Regions from separate parts of the Streptosporangium longisporum genome, predicted to be linked through region 1. Evidence: riboswitches for the same ligand, from Rfam matches in the RefSeq annotation. Region 1 holds a riboswitch; each other region holds the start of a gene.
What was found. A riboswitch is a leader RNA that binds a small molecule or an ion and turns the genes downstream of it on or off. The one in region 1 is predicted to bind cyclic di-AMP.
Positions count from the first base shown of each region.

Region 1 (5,765 bases):
AAGAAACCGCAGGTCGGTCCGTCGCAGCACTAGTACATCGAGATGTGCGGATGGTCGAAGTGGTTGGCGGTGACGCCGCCGCGGTTGGACATGGTTCTCCAGCCGGAGCCGTGGTTGATGCGCTGGCGCCAGATCACGTACTTCACCCCGAGCCTGGCCTTGTTCTTGATGGCCCAGGCGGAGATCTCGTCACCGAGCCTGAGGTTGGCGGCCGTGGGCATCGAGCCGCCGACGCTCATCATGAAGTCGCAGGCGCGGCCCAGCGGGTGCTCGCCGCCGTCGTTCGCGGCCCGGTAGCAGCCGACCGAGTACGGCAGGTCGAAGCGCCTCTTGATCGCCTCGCGCATGATCCGGGTCCGGTCGGTGATGTTGTCGGCGCCGGTGGGCAGCTGCGGGGCCCAGCTGCCGTCGGAGCGGCGGCCCGAACCGGTGGGGACCAGCTTGTCGAGCTTGTCCTTGATCTCCTCGATCAGGTCCTCGGCCTCCTCGCGCCGCTCCTGGACCTCCTTGGCCTCCTCGACGATGTCGTCGGTGAGGCGGGCGGCGGTCTCGGCGGACCTCTTCCTGCGCTCCACGCTCTGGGCGAACCCCTGCAGGTGGGCGCTCTGCTCGGCGGTGAGCTGCTCCATCACCGCCGCGCTGCCGATGTCGTCGGCGAACAGCAGGGCGGGCAGGCCGCCGATGCTGCTCTGGTAGTGGAGCTGGACGATGGAGTCGACCTGCTTCTCGTTCTCGGCGTAGACCTCCTCGGCCCTGCGCAGGTTCTGCTTGGCCACGGCCTCGGCCTTCTCCGCCTTGTTGAGGGACTCGCGCTTGGCCGCGTAGGTCTCGATCAGCGCGTCGATCTTCTTGTTGAGCTTGACCAGGTCGGCGCGGAGCTCGGCCTCGGTCGGCTTGGGGTCGGCGCTTCCCGCGGTGGGAGCGCCGAGGGTGAACGCGGCGATCGAGCCCACGCAGAGGGCCAGAGCGGCATGGCGACGGAACGTGGGGGACGGGGCCGCCACGAACTCTCCTCTCCTTCCGCCTACCGGGTTAGCTGACGGGTTCGGGCTGGAGGATGCCCTTCCACCGAAGTGGTTTCACCCCAGGTGCGGTGGTTCCCCGGCTCCCGGGCGAGGCGCCTGGGATTAGGCATATCGGCTGCTACAGCCGATGTGGGAAGGATAGTAGTGGTAAACCCCAGGTCACGCGACCTCAAACGAGACCTATCGGTGATCAGCTCGTGACAATGGAGCGCAGTAGATGTGCTGTCTCCTCGGGCAGCACGTCGTTCACGAAGGCCCCCATGGCCGATTCCGATCCCGCGAGGTACTTCAGCTTGTTCGGCGCGCGGCGGATGCTGAACAGCTCCAGGTGCGCGTACGCCAGGTCGCGGCCGGTGTTGACCGGTGCCTGGTGCCAGGCCGCGATGTAGGGCATCGGCATGTCGAAGAGCCCGTCGAGACGGCGCAGCACGTCGGTGTAGAGCGGTCCGAACGCCGCCCGCTCGGCCGCCTCCAGGCCGATCAGGTCGGGGACCCTCCGGTGCGGGTAGAGGTGGACCTCGACCGGCCAGCGCGCGGCGGCCGGGACGAACGCCGTCCAGTGCTCGTTGGAGGCCACCACCCGCACCCCGGCCTCCCGCTCGGAGGCGAGGACATCGGCGAACAGATCGCCCCCGGTACGGTCCCGGTAGCGGCCGGCCGCCGCGAGGTTCAGCCTGGTGCGCGGGGTCACGTACGGGTAGGCGTAGATCTGCCCGTGCGGGTGGGCCAGGGTGATGCCGATCTCCGAGCCGCGGTTCTCGAAGCAGAACACCTGCTCCACCCCCGGCAGCGACGACAGCTCGGCCGTACGGTCGATCCAGGCCTCCATGACCAGCTCGACCTGCTCGGACGACAGGCGGGAGAACGAGGAGTCGTGGTCGGAGGTGAAGCAGACCACCTCGCAGCGGCCGATCCCGGGCCGGACCTCGCTCAGCCCGCCCGGCTGCGGGTACTCGCCCGGCTGGGCCGAGAACGAGGGGAAGCGGTTCTCGAAGACCACCACGTCGTAGTCGGGGGAGGGGACCTCGGTGAGGTTGCCGGGACCGGACGGGCAGAGCGGGCACTCGCTGGCCGGGGGCAGGAAGGTACGGCCCTGCCGGTGGCCGGCCACCGCGATCCACTCCTCGGTCAGCGGGTCGTAGCGCAGCTCGGAGGCGGCGGGCCGGGGCGGCAGGTCGCGCAGGTCGGCCGCACCCCTGTCCGCATCGTCGCGCCGGTCGAAATAGAAAAGCTCCCGGCCGTCGGCCAGGTGGGTGGCGGTGCGTTTCATCGGGTGGCGGTCTCGCTCTCCTGCTGCGGTTCTGTGATGATCAGCTCGCCGACCGAGGCGGCGAGCTCCTCGCGTGCCTCGCCGGACAGGCCGGAGTCGGTGATCACGATGTGCGCCTGGGACAGCTCGGCGATCGTGCTGATGCCGACCGTTCCCCACTTGGTGTGGTCGGCGGTCACCACCAGGCGGCGCGCGGAGGCGACCAGCTCCCGGTCGGTCTCCGCCTCCAGCAGGTTGGGCGTGGTGAACCCGGCGCGGACGCTCATCCCGTGCACGCCGAGGAAGAGGGTGTCGACGTGCAGGCCGCGGACCGCCGCGACCGCGACCGGGCCGACCAGCGCGTCGGAGGGGGTACGGACCCCGCCGGTCAGCACGACCGTGCGGTCGGCCCTGGGGGAGCGGTGGAAGACGTCGGCGATCCGGATCGAGTTGGTGATCACGGTCAGCTCGGGCACGTCGACCACGTGGTGGGCGAGCGTCCAGGTCGTGGTGCCCGCGGAGAGCGCGATGGCGGTGGCGGGACGGACGAGCCCGGCGGCGGTGCGGGCAATCGTCTCCTTCTCGGCCTGCTGGCGCACGGACTTGGCGGTGAAGCCCGGCTCCTCGGTCGAGCCCGGCCCGGCCACGGTGGCGCCGCCGTGGACCTTCTCCACCAGCCCCCGCTCGGCGAGCACCTCCAGGTCGCGCCTGATCGTCATGTCGGAGACGCCGAGATCGCGGACCAGGTCGGCGACCCTGACACCGCCGCTGCTGCGGACCCTTTCCAGGATCGCCTGCTGCCGCTGCTGGGCGAGCATCGTCACTCCCCTTAATTCACCAGATTCCACCAAATTACCACGCCGAGGCTCGAGAGGCGCTGTTGGAACATGGTGAACCGCCCGCTCACAACCGCTCGAGCTCCGCCTCGATGTTGGCCCGCGCCGCAGCCTCCGGCCCCTCGACGCGGAAGATCGCCGGGAGGTCGAGCAGCGAGCGCAGCACCGCGGCCCGCCCGGCCCTGAACGCCTCCTCGGGCACGAAGGCGTACTCCTCGCGCACGGCCGCGGCGTAGGCGGCGTAGACCTCCTCGGGCGCGCCCAGGATCGCCAGGTCGGCGTCGCAGAGCACGGCCCCGTCGGTGTCGTCCGGCGTGGGGTCGTGCGTGACGGTCAGCCTGACCAGCCGGGCGACCGTGGCCACCGCCTCGGGGGACAGGCCCGCCTCCGGCAGCGCGCGCTCGGCCAGCCGGGCGCTGCGCTCCTCGTTGTCGGCGTTGCGGGGGTCGTAGACGGCGTCGTGGAACCAGGCCGCCATCCGTACCAGGTCGGGGTGCTCGGCGTGACCGGCCAGGGCGTCGACCCCGGCCAGGACCGCCTCCAGGTGGGCGGTCGTGTGGTACCTGCGGTGCGGCTCGTCGTAGCGGGCGATCAGTTCGCGGCCGAGCCGTTCGGCCCCGGGGCCGGCCAGCGACCGCCAGCGGGTCATCAGCTTCTCGCTCATGCCAGGGAGCCTAGAGGCGGCCGGACCGGGAGCCCGGCCCGGGCAGGTCAGGCGTCACGGCCCCAGGAGGCCAGCAGCCGGGCCTGGGCGTCCTCGGCGGGCGACCGGGACTCCCCGGGGGCCGTCTCCTGCTCCCGGCCGGGCTCGGCGGCGGCGAACCAGGCGGCGCAGGCCTCGACCAGCTCCGGGTCGAGGCGCTCGTCGGCACCGATGGCGCGGGCCAGGTCCCAGGTGTGGATGAGGGCGTCGGCGAACAGCTCGGTGACGTACTCGCGGCCGGGCACGTCGCCGAACGGCAGGCGCACGACGCCCTCCAGGGCGCCGCGGGCGGTCACCGCCTGGACGGCGGCCACGGCCGAGGTGTCGAACGCCTTGATGGGGTCGTCGCCGAGCAGGTCGCCGTCGAAGGCGTCGCCGACCTCGGCGGAGGTCCGCCCGGCCAGCAGCTCCGGAGCCCACAGGCTCTCGCCGACCACGTGGTTGACCAGCGCCCGCACGTCCCAGTCGACGCAGGGCGTGGGGGTCTCCCACTGGCCGGGAGCGATCCGGTGGACGAGCGCGCCGAAGGCGTCCAGCGCGCGACCGTAGGCCTCGGGTACGTCGATGGTCATCATGCCTCCCGATGTCCTCCCGGCCGCGCCGTGCCCTTCCCCTGACCGTAACCTCTGGGCCGCCAGTAGTCATCCGCGTCAACGGGCATGACCGGCACGGCCCCGGTACCGCGTGGACCGGTGCTCGCCGGCACGTGCCGGCGAGCACCGGGCGGCCCTCCCGAGTCACCCGGGGTCACCGGTGGGCACCGGGGGCATCGCGGGTCACCGGTGGGCACGGCCCCGGACGCCACGGCACCCGGCCGGGATCGTCCCGGCCGGGGACCGCTTCGAGCTTTCCGAGTCCGCGGAGCTTCGCGCGGACGGGTCAGGGCAGCCGCTGCTCGATCCAGACGATCTTGCCCTTCGCGGTGAGGCGGGAGCCCCAGCGGTGCGCGAGCCAGTTGATCAGGTGCAGGCCGCGCCCGGTGTCGCTGGTGGTGGACGCCTCCCGCATCACCGGTACGGACGAGGAGGTGTCGGACACCTCGCAGACCAGGGTGGGCCCGCGCAGCAGCCGCAGCTCGACCTCGCCCTGACCGTGCTCGACCGCGTTGGCCACCAGCTCGCTGACCATGAGCTCGGTGTTGTCGCAGAGCGAGGAGAGGCCCCAGTCCTCCAGCGTGGTCCGTACGAAGCGCCGGGCCTGCGAGGCCGAGCGCCGGTCGGCCGGCATCGACACCTCGACGAACTCCTTCTCGGTCAGCTCCGAGACCCTGGCCAGCAGCAGCGCGATGTCGTCGCGCTCGTGTCCCGGCCGCTGGGCGCTGATCGTGAGGTTGCAGACCTCTTCCAGGTCGTGGTTCTGGCTGGCCAGCAGCCCGCGCAGGGCGCTGATGCCCTCCTCGATGTCCCGCTCGCGGCTCTCCACCAGGCCGTCGGTGTAGAAGGCGAGCACCGTGCCGTCGGGGAGCGTGAACTCCCGCATCTCGGCCGGTTCGTTGCCGATGCCCAGGGGGAGACCGGGGGGCAGCTCCAGCAGCTCGGTCTCGCCGCCTGGCCGCACCAGGATCGGCGGGACGTGCCCGGCGCAGGCCATGGCGCAGCGCCGGGTGACCGGGTCGTAGGTGGCGTACACGCAGGTGGCGATCTGGCTGGCGTCCAGGTCCTGGCTCATCAGGTTGAGCCGGAACAGTACGTCGGCCGGGCTCAGGTCCAGGCTGGCCAGGGTACGCGCGGCCGTGCGGAGCTGGCCCATGGTGGCCGCGGCCCTGATGCCGTGCCCCATCACGTCGCCGACGACCAGGGCGACCCGGCAGCCGGGCAGCGGGATCACGTCGTACCAGTCGCCGCCCACGCCGACCAGGTCGCTGGCGGGCAGGTAGCGCGAGGCGATCGTCAGGCCCAGCGGCTGGGAGAGGTCGACCGGCAGCAGGCTGCTCTGCAGGGTCAGCGCGGTAC
Region 1 is NZ_BAAAWD010000007.1:915,429-921,193, forward strand. Features, by position in the region: gene ABD832_RS17075 (coiled-coil domain-containing protein) at 30-1,004, opposite strand; cyclic di-AMP (ydaO/yuaA leader) riboswitch at 1,008-1,144, opposite strand; gene galT (galactose-1-phosphate uridylyltransferase) at 1,216-2,295, opposite strand; gene ABD832_RS17085 (DeoR/GlpR family DNA-binding transcription regulator) at 2,292-3,092, opposite strand; gene ABD832_RS17090 (HD domain-containing protein) at 3,178-3,774, opposite strand; gene ABD832_RS17095 (TIGR03086 family metal-binding protein) at 3,822-4,388, opposite strand; gene ABD832_RS17100 (ATP-binding SpoIIE family protein phosphatase) at 4,693-5,765, opposite strand, start outside.

Region 2 (5,765 bases), on a different contig from region 1:
CGATCTGCTCGGCGGTGAAGTCCCGCTCCGGGGAGGGGGCGATCTCGGGCGCCGCTGCGGGCAGGGCCCGCCAGGGCGTGGTGAACGCCACGACCGCCAGGGTGATCGCGCCCAGGACGGCCAGCGCCCACCCCGCCGACCGCGTGCCCGAGGGCGCGTCCGTCGTGCTCAGCGTCATCGCAGTTCCCTCCGGAGGTACTCGCGCCAGGCCCGGGTGAACTCGGCCGCCGACAGGCCGAGCGTGCTCCCGACATCGCTACCGTAGAGCCTCACCAACGCCTTCTCCCCGAAGCGCTCCGCGACGAGGCGGCAGGCGAGCCACGCCTCCTCGTAGGCCTGCGCGAGCCTCGGGGCGCCCGGGGCGAAATCGGCCGGTACGGGAAGGCGGGCGGGCAGGGTCCCGGCGCGCACCTCCGCGGCCAGCTCGGCGGCGACCGTCCGCACGGCGATCCCGGCGTCGCGGTACCCGGCGTAGTCCGCGAAGCCCTCCGAGAGCCACATCGGCACCCGGCCGCCGCGGGTGGCGCCGGTGGCCACGTGGGTGAGCTCGTGCGTGATCACCACGTCCCTGCCGGTCGCGGTGAGCCGGGCGTAGCCGGACGGCAGGACGATCACCCGGTCCGCGGTGGCCAGCGCGGCCAGACCGTGGGTGCTTCCCGCCCCGGCGAGGGCGGCGGCCTCGGCGTCGGTGGCGGGGTGGAGGACCAGCGCGCGGACCGGTCCCCAGATCTCCGCGACGGTGCGCCGGGCCCGGTCGGCCGTGGCGGCCAGGTCCCGCAGGGCGGCGTGCGGCACGCGGTGACCGACCACCACGGAGTGCCGGCCCCGCACGACGGTCGCACCGTCGGGCCAGAGGCCGACGGGGACGTCAGGGGCATCGGGGACACCGGGGATGTCAGAGACACCGGGAGCGCGGGAATCACCGGGGACGGCGGGGACGGCGGGAGCGCGGCGGCCGGCGAGGGTGCCGAGGGGTTCCGGGGCGCCGAAAGGGCCGTACCGGCCGGCCGGGAGGGGTCCGGCCCCGGTGAGCGGGCCGGCGCTCAGCAGCGCCAGCATCCCGGCGAGCACCGCGCGGCGGTCTCGCGGGACGGATCCGCCCGGGTGGGACCCGTTCGGGACGGACATGTGAGCCGATGGTAGCCGACCGGACAGCAGCGGTCCCGTCGCCGCGGTGCGGGGACGGGACCGCTGTCACTGTTCGGGTTCAGACCCCGGGCCGGGCCGCTCCCGCGAAGGAGGACCGGTAGTGCCCCTTCAGCTTCACGATCCGGACGGACTTGCCGCTGCTCGGCGAGTGGACCATCCTGCCCTTGCCGACGTACATGCCGACGTGGCCCTTTCCGCTGAAGAACAGCAGGTCACCGGGGAGCAGCTTGCTCCACGGGACCTTCTTCTTGAGCGACCTGTACTGGCTGTGCGTGATCCTGGGAAGGGACACACCGGCCGTGCGCCAGGCGTAGCGGACGAGCCCCGAGCAGTCGAAGGCTCCGGGACCGGAGGCTCCCCACCGGTACGGATCGCCGATCTGCTTCTTGGCCGCCGCGACGGCCTTGACGGCCCGGACCTTCTGCAGTGCCGCCCTGCTCATCGTGGTCTTGGCCTTGGCCTTGGACTTCGTGGCGGTCTTGCCCTTGGTCCTGGCCTTGACCGTGCCCTTCGTCGTGGCCCGCCCGGTCTCCGTGCTCTCGCTCTGCTCGGAGACGCCGGTCGCGCTGCTGACCAGGATCTCAGGGGGATTGTCCGTCATCGCCTGCGCCGCCGTGGGTCCCAGGGTGACCGCTCCGGCTGAGGCGGTCAACGTGAGGGCGACGCCGCCTAGAGAAAGGCGGAAAAAGCGTGACAAACGGGGGTTATACGGGGTGGTAGACAGGATTTCTCCTTGGTGCTTCCACTGATGCCTACCGGGTTAGCTGACGGATTCGGGCTTGGAAGATGCCCTACGGCACAAATGTGCCGATTCACCCCTGGCCACGGTGTGTCGGGCCTTTTGGGTCCCCGGTTCCATGCCTCCTGGCTGCACGGATTCGGCGGGCCGCCACGGTGACGTCCGCCCCTTGCGGGGGCGCGGCGGCCGGCTGGATTTCTATGGACGAAGACGGCCCGGAGACCGTCGTTCACCGCGGCGGCATGGCTTGCACGTCGCGCAGCCAGAAGTTACTCCGATCGCCACGTTTCGGCAAAGGGTTCCCAGAAACGGAGGATCGAGAGGGCTTCTTGATCCTCCCGTTACCGCTGCGTGATGCCTATTTATGCGATCGAGATATGACTCTCGTCACACCGCCCTGTAAGCCCGGGAAATCACGGCTTTTGTTATCTTCGTCACATTGTCCCGGCCCTCGCGGTGAGCACGGGGGACGGCGCGGGCCCGGGTCGCCGTGAGCGGCGTCCCGGGCCCGCGGGGGGACGGTTCAGCTCAGCCGCCGCTCGAGGTGGAACGTCACCTCGGCCCCGGCCTCGTGCTTGCCGATGAGCCTGCACAGCTCCGCCCGCAGCGGCAGCCAGTGCGGGCCGGTGCCCGAGGGCATGAGCGTGGCGGCGAACGGGTGACCGTCGACCGTCCCGGTGACCTTCACGGCCCGCCTCGTGCCGAGGAGCTCGGCCGAGCCCGGCACGGTCACGAAGGTGGCGAAGGCGCCGTCCTTCTCGATGGGGGCGGTGAAGGTGTGGTCGAGCGGCTGCGGGGTCGCGGGGGTGGGCATCGTCGTCTCCCTGATCCTGTGTCGCGGCACGCCTCCGGGGGCCGGAGGAGGCCGATGGTCCGTCCGGAGAGACGACTCCCGCGAGCGCGCGGAATCGTCGCCCGCCCGCGAGACGTTTTCACGGACCCCACGGGCGCCGGTGGACGGGTCCTCCGGGGGCCGAGCCGTCCTTGCGGACCGGGACCCTCCGGAGAGGCGGCTCCGGCCACACGGGCCGCCTCCGAGGCGAACGGGCCCTCAGAGGCGCACGGCCCCTCAGGGGCACACGATCCGCCCTCAGGAGACCCGGCCCCTCGGGAGCACACGGACCGGAGTACCCGGGCCCTCAGGAGCACCCGGCCCCTCAGGGGCGGACGGCCCCGACGAGACGGCGGCCGTAGGCCGACAGCGGGACGACCTTGACCACGTCGCCGGTCTGTGGGGCGTGCACGATCTTGCCGTCACCCGCGTACATGCTGACGTGCCCCAGGCCCTCGCTGAAGATGAGGTCCCCCGGCTGCAGGTCGTTCAGCGAGACCTTGCGGCTCGCGCCCCAGCTCCACTGCTGCCAGGTCGTCCGGGGGATGCTGACCCCGCCGGTCCGCCAGGAGGCCTGCACCAGGCCCGAGCAGTCCCAGCCGCCGGGGCCGGTGCCGCCGTACTGGTAGGGCTTGCCCACCTGGGCGAAGGCGAACTGCAGGGCGGCGCGGGCGTTGCCCGAGGCGGCGCCGTTGTACTGGATCCCGGCGCTGTCGGGGTCGCCCTGGCGGAAGGCGCCGAGCTCGCGCAGGAGCTTGGTCTGGACCTTGACCATCCTGTCGGCCTTGGCCTTCTCCTCGGCGAGCTCGTCGCGGGTCTCGTCGGCCTCGGCCAGCACCTCCTTGGCCTTGTCCCGGTTGGTCCGCAGCTCCTTGGTGGCCTGGCCGAAGGCGGTGAGGGAGCGGGCCCGGGAGGCGGCCATCTGGTCGGCGGCGGCCAAGCCGCTGAGCAGCGCCGCGGGGTCGGGCTGGACGACCATGCTCTCCCAGCCGGTGAGCGCGCCGGACTGGTAGCTGCTGACGGCCATCGAGACGAGTTCCTCGCGCAACCCGGCGACCCGCTCGCTCTGGCGGGCCAGGTCGCCGTTGAGCGTCCGGTACTTCTTCCTGGCCCGCTTCCACTTCTCCGCGGCCTGGTTGTACTTCTCCACGACCTGGTCGGCCTGCTCGTTGAGCTTGGCCAGCTTCTTCCTGGCCTGGGCGAGGGTGGGCTTGGGCTCCGCGACCGCTCCGCTCACCGGCACCATCAGCAGCGCGAGGGCGAGACCGGCCGCCACCGGTATCCGACTCAGTCCAACCGGCATGCCCGCCACGGCCACGTCAACGCCTCCCAGATACACAGACCTGCGGCGAATAGTACAGAAGAAGTAATGATTGGCTCACCTTTTCGCCGGGTTTGCCCCAAACGGGTAGCCGTTCCTTCCGCCGCAGGTCATGTCCGCCGGGCAGCGGCCCCCCGCTACCGGCAGACGGCGACGGCGCAGACCTTGGCGGTCATCCTCCTGGCGTCGCGCAGCTGGACGGTCCAGTCGCCCGCGGCGGGCTTGGAGTACTCCCCGGCCCACTGGTAGATCAGGACCGCGCTGCCCTTCCTGACCAGCACGCTCCGGTCACCGCCCACCCCGGCCTTGCCGCGGTAGTAGACCTGGCCGGAGACCCTCAGCGCCTCATCGCCGAGCCCGGCCTGCCGCGCGTGGGCGTAGCGGTAGGTGGAGCCGGACTGGGTGTCGGACCGGCACGCGACCAGGGCCGCGCGGACCTGGGAGACCGCCCTGGCCGCGTCGGCCGGTGAGCGGTACAGCACGACCTGCTCGACCTTCATGAAGTCCGGCACCGCGGTGTAGGTCACCGTCCGCGCGGCCAGGCGGCCGGTCCTGGCCAGCGTGCTCCGGTCGCAGGGGTTCACCGCCAGCCGGGTCCTCACCGAGCCGCTGACCTTCCAGGTCGTCTCGGGGTCGTCGTCCTTCTTCGCGGCGTCCTTCTCGTACAGCAGGAAGCCCTTGGGGATCGCGGCCGTCCCGGTGGACGCGGTGCCGCCGACGGGGGCGGCCGCAGCGGCGGTGGCGGGTGCGGCGGTGGCCGCGGCGGTCAGGACGGTGAGGGCGAGGGCTATGATCTTCTTCATCGGGTAATCCTCCTGGATCATTCGATGCGCGAACCACCCGAAAGGTTCACGCACGACCCAGGCGACGCAGCAGGAGGACCGCGGGCACCGGCCGGGCCCCCATCCTGCGGACCGAGTCGGCCACCTCCCGGTCGGAGGAGACCACCGCGACGGCCCGTCCCGTGGGCTCGGCGCGGACCAGCTGGCGGATCAGGTCGTCGGCGATCTGCCCGGGGGCGCTGAACATCACGCGCACCCCGCGCGGCGCCGACACCGGGACCGGCCCGTTCAGCTCCGCGCCGTCGAAGACGCAGGTCAGCTCGGTACGGGTCTGCGCATAGAGCGCTCCCAGACCGGTGAGCAGGCGGCTGCGCTGGTCGGCGAGGGTGAAGGTGCCGTAACCGGACTTGGTCACGTTGTAGCCGTCCACGATGAGGTGGATCTGCGGCAGCGCGAGCAGCTGGTCGAGCAGGGCGGGGTCGTCGTCGGCCAGCGCCCGCGCCGGGACCGCCTGGACGCCCTGGCTTCCCGGGGCCACCGCGGCCACCGAGTCGGCGGGACGGTGGATGCCCGACGGCAGCGCCAGCTCCCTGCGCAGCCCGGCCGCGGCGTCCTGGAGGGCGTCCAGCAGCATGCGCACCTTGGTGTCCTCCACGCTGCGGCCCTCGCGGGCGGCCCTGCGGGTGGCCTCCAGCTGGCGCTCGGCGTCGGCCAGGCGCTCACGCAGGCGGCGCAGCTCGCTCTCGGTCGCGCTTCCGGCCGAGACCGCGGTCGCCTTGACCTCGGCCGCGGCCTCCTCGGCCGCGACGGCGCGCGCCTCGGCGGCCCTGGCCCGCTCCCGGGCGTCGTGCAGCCGGTGACGCAGGTCGGACACCTCCGAGCGGGAGGACCGCAGCTGCTCGCGCAGCCGCTCGGCCTCGTCCTTGGCCGCGGCCTTCTGCG
Region 2 is NZ_BAAAWD010000009.1:21,540-27,304, reverse strand. Features, by position in the region: gene ABD832_RS18175 (M48 family metallopeptidase) at 1-178, opposite strand, end outside; gene ABD832_RS18170 (hypothetical protein) at 175-1,128, opposite strand; gene ABD832_RS18165 (C40 family peptidase) at 1,208-1,750, opposite strand; cyclic di-AMP (ydaO/yuaA leader) riboswitch at 1,884-2,043, opposite strand; gene ABD832_RS18160 (DUF1905 domain-containing protein) at 2,412-2,702, opposite strand; gene ABD832_RS18155 (C40 family peptidase) at 3,046-4,023, opposite strand; gene ABD832_RS18150 (hypothetical protein) at 4,179-4,844, opposite strand; gene ABD832_RS18145 (NYN domain-containing protein) at 4,891-5,765, opposite strand, start outside.
Region 2: another riboswitch for cyclic di-AMP. It lies ahead of ABD832_RS18165 (C40 family peptidase); the one in region 1 lies ahead of ABD832_RS17075 (coiled-coil domain-containing protein).

Region 3 (5,765 bases), on a different contig from region 1:
TTCAGTGCTTTCTTGCCTGGAGTATGACTCACTTCGGTGGGCGGCACATAGTCGTAGACCGTATAACCACCAAAGGCGAGCCCCCCTCGCGCAAGCCCGGCAAGACCGTGCCCACCCGATCCGGATCCCCAAGAAGGTCTTCATCGGTCGCCTCGAACACACCGTGAAGACGAACGGGAGAAAGCCGTGAGCGCCGCGCGGGACACTCCGGGCGGGCGGAAGCGGCCATTCGGAGAGTGGTGGGCTAACTCCCGACGGCGGACGATCCGGCCATTGAGGGGCCATAGCGGTACGAGGACATCGGTGGCACCGAGGGCGACTATTTTCCTGGACCGGGCCAAGGGACGGTCATAAGTCGTCCCGCGCCCGGGAGTAAATGGGGGCGCGCGGCCACGGCGTCCCGTCCGCCCGGCCGTTACGGCTCCGCGGGATCCTCGTTTTCCGGCCCGGATGAAGCCGAGCGCGTCAAGCCGCGCCCGTGAAGGCGAGTACGTCAAGGCGTGTACGTGAAATCCCGCGTGTGAGGACGGGGGTTGGAAGGCCGCGCGTCAGGGTCCGTGGACGACGCCGTGGGGACGAGAAGGCCCGCGGAAAGGCCCCCGTGACGGGAGAAGGTCCGGGTGCGGGGTCGTGCGAGGGCTCATGGACGACACCGCGCGTGCGGAAGGCGGCGTGCGACGCCGTAACGCGCGAGAGGGCCGCGAAAGGCGCGTGTGCGGGAGCCGGGGGCGAGGACGGGCCGGGAGGGCCGGTGCGCGGCCGGCGTCCCGAGGCCCGCGCCTTGAGGGCCGGGCTCGAAGGGCCGCTTCCGGGGGGCCGGGCCGGGAAGGCCGGGCTCGAAGGGCCGCTTCCGGGGGGCCGGGCCGGGAAGGCCGGGCTCGGAGGGCCGGGCAGGGAGGGGCTCGCGTCAGGGACCTCGCGTCAGGGATCGCGGGGCCGGGATCGCGGGGCCGGGATCGTGTCGCGTCGCGTCGCGTCGGCGACCGTGGTGTCGCGGGACGCGTACGAAGGCCCGCGCATGAAGAACGGGACCGGCGGTCGAACCGCCGGTCCCGTCTCTTCGGGGAAACTACTTGATCTTCACGACGACCGTGTCGGCCACCTTGTCGTGCAGAGCCTGGTGCAGGGGCTGGTCCCAGAGCAGCCACAGGACGTTCAGGAGGGAGAAGATGCGCACGATCCAGTTCAGGAACGGCACCCAGGACAGGAACTGCGGACCGAAGAACACGCCGGCACGCTTGAGCGCGACGGCGCTGCTGAGCCCGCCCGGCGGCACGACGTTGCCCACGGGCACGATCTTGATGCCCATGACCATCTTGCCGACGGTCTGCCCGCTCCTGGTCGTCATGAAGAACTCGTAGGCGAAGTACAACGCCGCTGCGAGCAGGGACGTGAGCAGGGTGGCGAGGAAGACGCCGCCTCCCGCGTCCAGGGTCCCGGTCGCGCTGTCGAAGCTGGGGGACGTGATGATGACGGCGGCCAGCACGGCGCTGATGATGAACGTCGGGATCCCCAGGATGATCCCGTCGATGAGCCGTGCCACCAGACGCTGCCACCACTCGGCGAGCGGCGCCGGAGCGCCGGGGACGCCGCCGTAGGGCTGTCCGTAGCCCTGCTGGCCGTACGCCGGTTGACCGTAGCCCTGCTGGCCGTAGTCCGGCTGCTGACCGTACCCGCCCTGCTGGCCGTAGCCCTGCTGCTGGCCGTAGTCGGGCTGCTGGCCGTACCCGGGCTGGGACGGCTGCTGCCCGTAGCCCTGCTGGCCGTAGCCGGGCTGCTGGCCGTAGTCCGGCTGCTGCCCGTAGCCACCGCTCGTGCCCTGCTGGCCGTACCCCGGCTGGCCGTAGCCACCCGTGCCGCCCTGCTGGCCGTAGCCCGGCTGCTCGGCGGAGGACTGGCCGTAGCCGGGCTGCTGGCCGTAGTCCGGCTGCTGCCCGTAGCCACCGCTCGTACCCTGCTGGCCGTAACCCGGCTGGCCGTAGCCACCCGTGCCGCCCTGCTGGCCGTAGCCCGGCTGCTCGGCGGAGGACTGGCCGTAGCCGGGCTGCTGGCCGTACCCGCCGGTCGCCCCCTGCTGGCCGTAACCCTGCTGCTGGCCGTACCCGCCGGTCGCGCCCTGCTGGCCGTAACCGGGCTGCTGCCCGTAGCCCTGCTGGCCGTAGCCCTGGGCCTGTCCAGGACCGGTGTTCGGCTGTGAGGCCTCCGACCGATATCCCACGACCGTTATGTCGGGGTCGAGTTCACCAGCGGCTCGACCCGCGTTGTGCTGTCCGTATTCCGGCTGCCCCGACGGTGTGCGATCGCGGTCGGGATCATCCTGTGGATACGGCGGCTGTCCGGTGCTCACCGCGTCACCTCACTTAGACTGCGCATGTGGCAGATGTCAGACTCACATGCTTGCTGCAGCACAAGGTATCGACATAGGCAACAACAGTCACCTTTCCGTTGTGTCAGCTCTAAAGTCACTCACGTCGGGCTCACGTGTCAGATGCAGCAGCATCCGCGTATTGCCCAGGGTGTTGGGCTTGACGTGCTCCAGATCCAGGAACTCCGCGACGCCCTCGTCGTAGGAGGCCAGAAGCTCGGCGTACACCTCCGGGGCGACGGGGGTGCCCTGGATCTCCCGGAACCCGTGCCGGGCGAAGAAGTCCACCTCGAAGGTCAGGCAGAAGACGCGGCGCAGGCCGAGCTCGACGGCGGTGCGCAGCAGCGCGGAGACGATGCGGTGGCCGATCCCCGCCCCCCGGCGGGCGGGGTCGACGGCGACGGTGCGGATCTCGGCCAGGTCCTCCCACAGGACGTGCAGCGCCCCGCAGCCGACCACCTCCCCGTGCTCGTCGGTGGCGACCCAGAACTCCTGGACGTCCTCGTACAGGGTGACGGTGGCCTTCTCCAGCAGGCGCGGTCCCGCGCCGCCGTAGGTGTCGACCAGGCGCCGGATGGCGCGGACGTCCGGGGTGCGGGCACGCCGGACGGTGACGCCGGCCGCCCCCGGCGGTCCGTCCCGCTCCGTGCCGGTACGGGGTTCACCACCGCTTCCGGCCTCGGCGGGGGCGCGCATCACCGGCGCCGGAGACTGTTCCGCAACCTGCTCCATGACCGATCAGCGTACGTCCTCGCCGTCCCCCAATTACGGCTCACCCCTAACTCGCGCACCACCCTCCTCTCGTGACCCTTGGTAGTCCCATTGCCACGCTGGGCATCGGACGCCGAAGTGTGGCGCATTTCATCTTCGGTACGCTCCCGGAGCTGGGAGGACCCCCTCGGGGCCCGACGACCCCCTGGGCAAAGGCCCCGTAAAGGCCTCAGTGATCATTTTGAGATGTGATCCGTCCGTGACATTTCAGTTGCGAAACCTCTACTGAATTCGAAGTTCTGGTTGAGCAGGAACCAGGGGTGGACTAATCTCCGTCCTCGATGTCAGAGATGTGAAAAGCCTGACCCGCCGAATCTCCCGCAGGGAGAACCGGGGACCCACCCGAGTCCCCCGGGGTGAATCCGAGTGCCACCGGCGCACCCGGTAGGGCTGCCCTCCGGCCCGAACCCGTCAGCTAACCCGGTAGGCGGCCGAGGAGAAGGAGTCCATTGGTGAAGCGCACGCGCGACCGCGGAGGAGACCAGGCGGGTGGCGACGCCCACCGTCCACGACGCGCGCCGCGAGGGCTCCGCCGCCGCATGGCGGTGATCGGCCTGGCGTTCGCCACCCTCACCCTGGGCACCCCGCTGGTCGCGGCCTCCGCCGACCCCGAGCCCAGCCTCAAGCAACTGGCCGCGCAGGCCGAGAAGCTGCACAACGAGATCGAGACGCTCGCCGAGCAGTACAACGGCGAGCGGGTCAAGCTCAAGCAGGCGCAGCGGGCCGCGGACAGCGCCAAGAAGACCCTGGCCACCAGCGAGTCCGAGCTGGCGGCGCGGCGGACCAAGGCCGCCCTGCTGGCACAGAGCAGCTACATGGCGGGCGGACTGAACGCAGGGCTCACCCTCACCCAGACGTCCGACCCCGACGACTTCCTCGACCAGGCCACCACCAGCTACGCCCTGCAGCAGCAGCAGAGCGAGGAGGTCGCCCAGGTGGGCCGGGCGATCGAGGCCGCCGAGCGGGCGCAGGCCGGCGCCAAGGCCAGGACCTCCGAGGTCAAGAAGCTGCTGACGGAGATCGGCGCCAAGCGCGCCAAGATCGAGCGACTGGTCGCGCGGGTGGAGAGCGACCTGTTCAGGGAGGTACGCGCCCAGGCCGTCGGCAACCGTGGCGCCCGGGTGAAGGTCGACGCGCCCATCGTGGGCAGCGGCAAGGGGGCCGAGGCCGCCCGCTGGGCGCTGACCCAGCAGCTCAAGCCGTACGTCTGGGGCGCCGAGGGTCCCAACTCCTTCGACTGCTCCGGGCTGGTCATGTGGGCCTACCAGAAGGTCGGGATCAGCCTGCCGCACTACACCGGCGACCAGTGGACCGCGGGCACGCGCGTCTCCCGGAGCGAGCTGCGCCCGGGTGACCTCGTCTTCTTCTACAGCGACCTGCACCACGTCGGGATCTACATCGGCGCGGGCCTGATGGTCCACGCCCCCCGGACCGGGGACGTCATCCACATCACCACGATCGACGACCGGCCCTTCGTGGGAGGCGTGCGCATCGCCGGCTGACCCCGGCACCCGCTCGACGCCGTCCCGCGCCCGCCCGGCGCGGGATCTGGCGTCGGCCGAGGACGGGCGGACGGAGCGGGCGGCTGAATTCGGGCGGCGGCAGGCTAGATCAGGCGGCGGCGGGCCGCCCAGGCCACGGCCTCGATCGCCGTGGCGACGCCGATGCGGTCGCAGATGCCCCTGAGCCTGCGCCTGACGGTCCGGCCGCTGATGTCGAGCCTGCGGCCCACCCTGTCGACGGTGACGCCCTTGGCGAGCTCAGCCAGCAGCACGAGGTCGTCGGCGCTGAGACCGATATCGCCCATGCCCAGGGGGCTGTCGCCATGGCGCGAATCCACTTCCGGATATGCCATCAAGAGTCACTCCCCCCACTCTGGAAACCGGGCCTAAGGCACCATGAATGAATACCGCCCGCCAGGAACGGTAAACGCCTTGTTCAAAGGTCGTCAAGTTCCGCCCTTCATGGCGTCGCCGCACTATTGACATAGCAGGCCATACGTGAAGTACTCATGATATGTCAGCGCCTTTGCGGTTAAGTCATGATCCGCCTCGGGCGTGGACCCGTAACCGTCCCCTGGCTGCGAGGACCCGCATCTTCGTAGAACAAGATTTTGCCGGATCGGCAGGCCCTGCGGCCCTCCGGACGCCGGGTCCGCGACGCGCGCGCCTCCCGTATTTTTCGGGAAATCGACCCCTGTTCCGCCGGTGCGGCGGTGGTCACGTCCCTCGGCACCTTGACGGCGTGACGTAAAAACCCGGAAATCGTGGGCCACTTCGGTTCTTTGCGGCATTTGCGGAGTTTCGCGCGGGGCCACTCGCACGCCGTAATATCGGGCGTGCGGAAAGGGAGTTTCTACACCATGCGGAAACTCCTCCGCACGGCACGAAGGGACGCGAGCACCGCCGTTTCCGGCGGCCGGGATCCCGCCCTTCCGCTCCCGGTCCCCGCGCACCGTACGGGCACGTCTCCGGCCCCGGGAAGGTGACCGCCGCCGCCGACGCGCGACGCCTGACCGGTGGGTACGCCGTCCGGGCCGTGTCGCCCCGTTCTGTGGGTCCGCGGGTGTCGTGGGTGCCGCGGGTGCCGTCCGGGAGGCCCGGGGCACGCTTTTGCCCGGACGCGGCAC
Region 3 is NZ_BAAAWD010000006.1:1,816,312-1,822,076, reverse strand. Features, by position in the region: gene ABD832_RS12440 (RDD family protein) at 1,070-2,218, opposite strand; gene ABD832_RS12435 (amino-acid N-acetyltransferase) at 2,435-3,097, opposite strand; cyclic di-AMP (ydaO/yuaA leader) riboswitch at 3,434-3,582, shown strand; gene ABD832_RS12430 (C40 family peptidase) at 3,589-4,638, shown strand; gene ABD832_RS12425 (helix-turn-helix domain-containing protein) at 4,743-4,943, opposite strand.
Region 3: another riboswitch for cyclic di-AMP. It lies ahead of ABD832_RS12430 (C40 family peptidase); the one in region 1 lies ahead of ABD832_RS17075 (coiled-coil domain-containing protein).

Region 4 (5,765 bases), 650 kb from region 1:
GAGCGTCCGGGGTCAGAGCACCTGGGGCGTGACCATCAGGAAGCCGCAGTCACCGAAGGAGACGACGTCGCCGGGCCGGACCTTCGCCGGCCCCACCAGCCGCCAGTCGTTCAGCCGGGTGCCGTTGAGCGAGCCCAGGTCCACCAGGATCCAGCCCTCCTGGTCGCGGCGGAGCTCGGCGTGCACCCGCGAGACGGTCAGGTCGGCGAGGACCAGGTCGCAGGAGGAGCCGCGGCCGACCACGTAGCGGGTCCTGCCGTCGCCCGGTAGCGCCAGCCGGGGCATCCGGGGGCGCCGCCAGGCCGACTCGACCCGCTTGCTGAAGTCGGAGGCCGAGGCGACGGCCTCGGTGACGATGCGGCGCAACCGGCCGCGCTGCGGCAGGTCGGCGACCAGGTTGTCGAGCTCGCCCTGGTTTCGTGCGCGCAGGGCCATGTCGACCCGGCCGAGGAAGGTGTCGTGCGACAGGCGTCCCTCGACGGCACGATCACGGAGCTCGCTGATCGCACGATCGCGGTCCCCGTCGGAGGCGCGGGCCGGGGGATGCGTCGAGCTCATCCTCCGAGTATCGGCCCCGAGGGCGGAACCTGTCCAGAATACGCGGATCTCGTGCCGAGGACCCGTTCGGCACGATCATCCGGGCCGGCGCGGGCGACCGCGCGCACGCTGCGGAAACTCCTGCGTGCACGATCTCCTGCCGGATCCCGGAAACCTCGGACCCGCCGTCCCCGCACGCGCGGGGACGGTACGAGCGTGCGTGCGGCGGGCGCCCTGGTGGGAGCCGGCGCCACCCCCGCACGCGCGGGGACGGCACGCGGTGACATTGACGGGAGGCGTCGTGGACGCCGTGGGTCCGGCGAGTCGGCCGGTACCGGCCGGTGTCAGTCGGTGACGTCGGCGCAGACCACGTGGGCGCCCAGCTCGATCATCCGCTGCTCGCTGCGCGCGTCGGCGACCCTGGCCATCAGGATCGGCGCCTCGCTGGCGGCGAGCTGCGGCAGCCGGGCCCGTACCCCGCGGTGGATGTCCCTGACCACGTCCTCGGCCGCCGACATGTGCACCTTGACGTGCAGCATGATCCCCGGGGCACCCGAGGAGGTGCTGGCCTCGGAGATCCACACGTGGTGGACGAGCGGGTAGTCGACGAGCAGGTGCGAGATCGCGGCGCGCAGCGCGGGCAGGATCGGGTGGTCGCAGCGGCGGTAGCCGGGGTCCACCATCTGCATCGGGCCCGACAGGTGCGGCCGGGGCGCCGGGATCCACGAGGCGGCGGGCGCGGCGGGCACGGGGGTCCGCGGCCGGCCCTGCGGGTACGGGGCCTGCGGGGCCGCCGGGGGAGAGGTCTGCGGGTACGCCCCCGGGGAGGACGCGCCCTGCGGGTACGCGCCCGGCGCGGAGGGGGCCTGCGGGTACGGGCTCTGCGGGGCCGTCGGGGGAGCGCTCCGCGGAAGCGCGGGCGCGGAACGCGAGACCGTGGCCATCGCCCCGGTCGCGTACGCGGTGGGGGTCGCGCTCGACAGCGCGGGCGTGGGCCCGCTGCGCGTCGAGAGCAGGTAGCGCTGGAGGTCCTCGATCGGCACGGCCGCGGCGGCCGGACCGGCCGCGTCGATCACGATCTCCCGCACCCCGGTGACGCGCTGGATGTCGAGGACGGTGTCGGCGTCGCAGGCCGACAACGAGTGGCTGCCACGGTGCCGCGCGTAGGTGTCCGCCGAGGTGTATCCGAGCAGGACACGCTCACCCGCCTGGGTCGTGCCGAGCACGACGGAGCGGTCGGGTCGCACGGCGACCAGGAGTCCCCATTCCGCGAGCGCGGCCAGCAGCCGGTGCGGCTCGCCGTGCTGGGCGAGCACGGTGCCGAGAGCGGGGTTCCCGATGCTCATATGAGGAACGATAGGTAGTGGACCACGGCTTATCAGGGTAATCGCGAAGTTTTCTTGGGATCAATACCAACTTGAATTTTGCAGGCATGGGATGCGAGGACGGCGGGTAGCGCCCCCCGGTCACGGCCTACCCCGTCTCGGATCGCGGGACACTCGTGAACGCGTTCACAAGCGCCGATAGACTACGTGAGGTCCGTGCACCTCACCGCCTAGTAAGGATCTGCCTGTGAACAAGCCCGTCGTACTGGTCGCCGAGGAACTCTCCGAGGCCGGTCTCGCGGTTCTGGGCGCGGACTTCGAAGTCCGCCACACCGACGGCGCCGACCGCGCCCAGTTCCTGCCCGCCCTCGCCGACGTGGACGCCCTGATCGTGCGCAGCGCCACGCAGGTGGACGCCGAGGCGATCGCCGCCGCCCCCCGGCTGCGCGTGGTCGCCCGCGCCGGCGTCGGCCTGGACAACGTCGACGTGGAGTCGGCCACCAAGGCCGGCGTCATGGTCGTCAACGCGCCCACCTCCAACATCACCAGCGCCGCCGAGCACACCGTGGCCCTGATCCTCGCCTCCGCCCGCAACGTCGCCCAGGCCCACTCCGCGCTCAAGGGCGGCGAGTGGAAGCGCTCGAAGTACACCGGCGTGGAGCTGGACGAGAAGGTCGTCGCCATCCTCGGCCTCGGCAAGATCGGCCAGCTGGTCGCGCAGCGTCTCCAGCCGTTCGGCGTCGAGCTGATCGCCTACGACCCCTACCTGCAGCCGGCCCGCGCCGCGCAGATGGGCGTCCGCCTGGTCTCGCTGGAGGAGGCCCTGCGCGAGGCCGACTTCATCACCGTGCACCTGCCCAAGTCCAAGGAGACCATCGGCCTCATCGGCGAGCGGGAGCTGCACCAGGTCAAGCCGAACGTGCGCCTGATCAACGTCGCCCGCGGCGGGATCATCGACGAGAACGCGCTCTACTCCGCGATCAAGGAGGGCCGCGTCGCCGGTGCCGGCATCGACGTGTTCCCCAAGGAGCCGGTCACCGACAGCCCGCTCTTCGAGCTGGACCAGGTCGTGGTCACCCCGCACCTGGGCGCCTCGACCCACGAGGCCCAGGAGAAGGCCGGCACCCAGGTCGCGCGGAGCGTGAAGCTCGCCCTGGCCGGGGAGTTCGTGCCGGACGCGGTCAACGTCCAGGGCGGCGCCGTCGCCGAGGACGTCAAGCCGGGCCTGCCGCTGGCCGAGAAGCTCGGCCGGGTGTTCACCGCGCTCGCCGGTGAGGTCGCCACCAGGCTCGACGTCGAGGTGCGCGGCGAGATCGCCTCCCACGACGTCCGGGTGCTGGAGCTGGCCGCCCTCAAGGGCGTCTTCACCGACGTGGTCGAGGACTCGGTCACCTACGTCAACGCCCCGCTGCTGGCCAAGGACCGCGGGGTCACGGTCGAGCTGATCACCAGCTCCGAGAGCCCCGACTGGCGCAACGTGGTGACGGTCCGCGGCGTGCTCGCCGACGGCCGCGCGGTCTCGGTCTCCGGCACCCTGTCCGGGCCGAGGCAGATCACGAAGATCGTCGAGGTCAACGGCTACCAGATGGAGATCGAGCCGACCGACCACCTGTCGTTCTTCACCTACACCGACCGTCCCGGCATCGTCGGCGTGGTCGGCCGCATCCTGGGCGACCACTCGATCAACATCGCCTCGATGCAGGTGGCCCGGGACGTCAAGGGCGGCAAGGCCCTGATCGCGCTCACCGTCGACACCGCCATCCCGGCCGACGTGGTCGACCAGATCGGCGCGGAGATCGGCGCCGACAGCGGCCGCTCGGTCGACCTGACCGACTGACCGTCCCGGCCCGCCGCCCGGCCGCGTCCTGCCGCCTCCGGGAACGGCCGCGACGCGCCGCGGCCCGGCTCCGGACGGACCGTCCGGGGCCGGGCCGGCACCCGCCCACCGTCTCGACATGTGAGAAGTGTGTACGCGGGGCGAGACGACCCTTTCGTCACCGGGTAACCTGATGGAGATGCGCCGGGTGTTCTCGCACTCCGCACCCGCCGTGACGGGGCCTGACAGGGCAGGCCGGCGGCCCGCCACGGTGCCGTGGCGATCGCCGGCTCCGAGCCCTCCGCCCAGCGGTCCGTGACCCGGACCGCGGCATCGGGCCCGGTCCGAGTCCTGACCGGAGTCTCGGCCACCTTCACAGCTCACCCGCGATCGAGACGAGACTCACCATGTACGAGATGTACTCCTGGAACCGCCCGGACGAGAACGAGGACGAGGCGGCCGACGCGATCCAGACCGCCCTGGACCGCCGCGACAACGGTGGCGCGCCCACCCGCTGACCCCGCTGACCCCACCGGCCATCTGCCCGGTACGGCCGCGCGCCGGTCCGGGCCGGCCGGGGCGGACGGGGCGGACGGCTGCGCGAACGCTCGTGACGGGGCCGCAAAGGCTCACCCGTCGACGACGGATCCGGTCGCGCGCTCGATCCGCTCGGCCAGTTCGACCCCCTCGGGGTCGGGGCGCACCCCGCCGACGAAGGAGGCGCGCCGCCAGGAGGCGAGCCGCTCCTCCTTGACCACGTCCCCGCTCCGCGGGGCGTGCACCATGTACCCGGGCTTCGTGATCATTCCGACGTGCCCGAGACCCCGGAAGAAGACCAGGTCCCCGGGCCTGAGGTCCTTCCAGGGGATCTTCCTGGAGAACGCCCCGTACTGCTCGGAGGCGATGCGGGGCAACCTGATCCCGGCGGCCCCGTAGGCGCGGAGCATCAGCCCGGAGCAGTCGAAGCCGCCGCGGCCGGTGCCGCCCCACGCGTACGGCGTGCCGCGTTTGGACATGGCCCAGCTCAGGGCCTTCTGCCAGGCGGGACGCAAGGAGGCGGCGCGCAGGGCGCCCTTCAGGGCGGGCATGCCGAGCGCGGGAGGCGCGGGGGCGGGCAGGGGCGAGGCGGCCAGCGCGGTGGCCGGGGTCGCGAACACCGCGGTCCCGGCGACGAGGACGGACGCGACGCGCGAGGAGATCTTGCCGTACAGGGTCGTTCCTTCCATAGGGCCTGCCGGGTGAGCTGTCGGGCTCGGGCGTGGAGGCCGCCCTACGGCGCGCGGGCGCGCCGATTCGCCCCGAGGGATCCCGTCACGGGCGGCCGGGAACGCGCTCCCGTCGGGGAGCGGGGTTCCCGGGGCCCGGGACGATCCCGGAAAGAGTGGGTCCCCGGCTCCGTACGCATCGATAAGGGATGATCCGTACGAATTAGGCATCAACGTGAACGGTGAGGACCATAACGAAAGCTCACGAAACGGTCAACACAGGATAAAGACGGGCAAAGTGATCAAATGTCCCCGAGGGAAATTTCGTCCGAGGCGTGAGACCGGTGTTCAAGCACCGAGACGGCCCGGTAGGGTGGCCGCATGGATTCGCGTAACATCCGCCTGGCGGTCATCCCCGGGGACGGGATCGGGGTCGAGGTCGTCGCCGAAGGGCTGAAGGTCCTCGAAGCGGTCGGCACGAAGGTGGAGACCACCACCTACGATCTCGGCGCCAAGCGCTACCACGAGACCGGTGAGACGCTGCCCGACGTCGTCCTGGAGGAGCTGCGCGGATACGACGCGATCCTGCTCGGGGCGGTCGGCGACCCCAGCGTGCCCCCGGGCGTGCTGGAGCGCGACCTGCTGCTCAAGCTCCGCTTCCGGCTCGACCACTACGTGAACCTGCGGCCGGTCAAGCTCTTCCCCGGGGTGGAGACCCCGCTGGGCGGGGTCCGGCCGGAGGACATCGACATGATCGTCGTCCGCGAGGGCACCGAGGGCCCGTACGCCGGAGCCGGGGGCGTCATGCGCCACGGCACCCCGCACGAGATCGCCACCCAGGAGTCGCTGAACACCGCCTTCGGCGTCGAGCGCGTGGTGCGC
Region 4 is NZ_BAAAWD010000007.1:263,846-269,610, forward strand. Features, by position in the region: gene ABD832_RS14115 (FHA domain-containing protein) at 13-558, opposite strand; gene ABD832_RS14120 (hypothetical protein) at 882-1,883, opposite strand; gene serA (phosphoglycerate dehydrogenase) at 2,110-3,699, shown strand; gene ABD832_RS14130 (C40 family peptidase) at 4,308-4,904, opposite strand; cyclic di-AMP (ydaO/yuaA leader) riboswitch at 4,892-5,123, opposite strand; gene ABD832_RS14135 (3-isopropylmalate dehydrogenase) at 5,265-5,765, shown strand, end outside.
Region 4: another riboswitch for cyclic di-AMP. It lies ahead of ABD832_RS14130 (C40 family peptidase); the one in region 1 lies ahead of ABD832_RS17075 (coiled-coil domain-containing protein).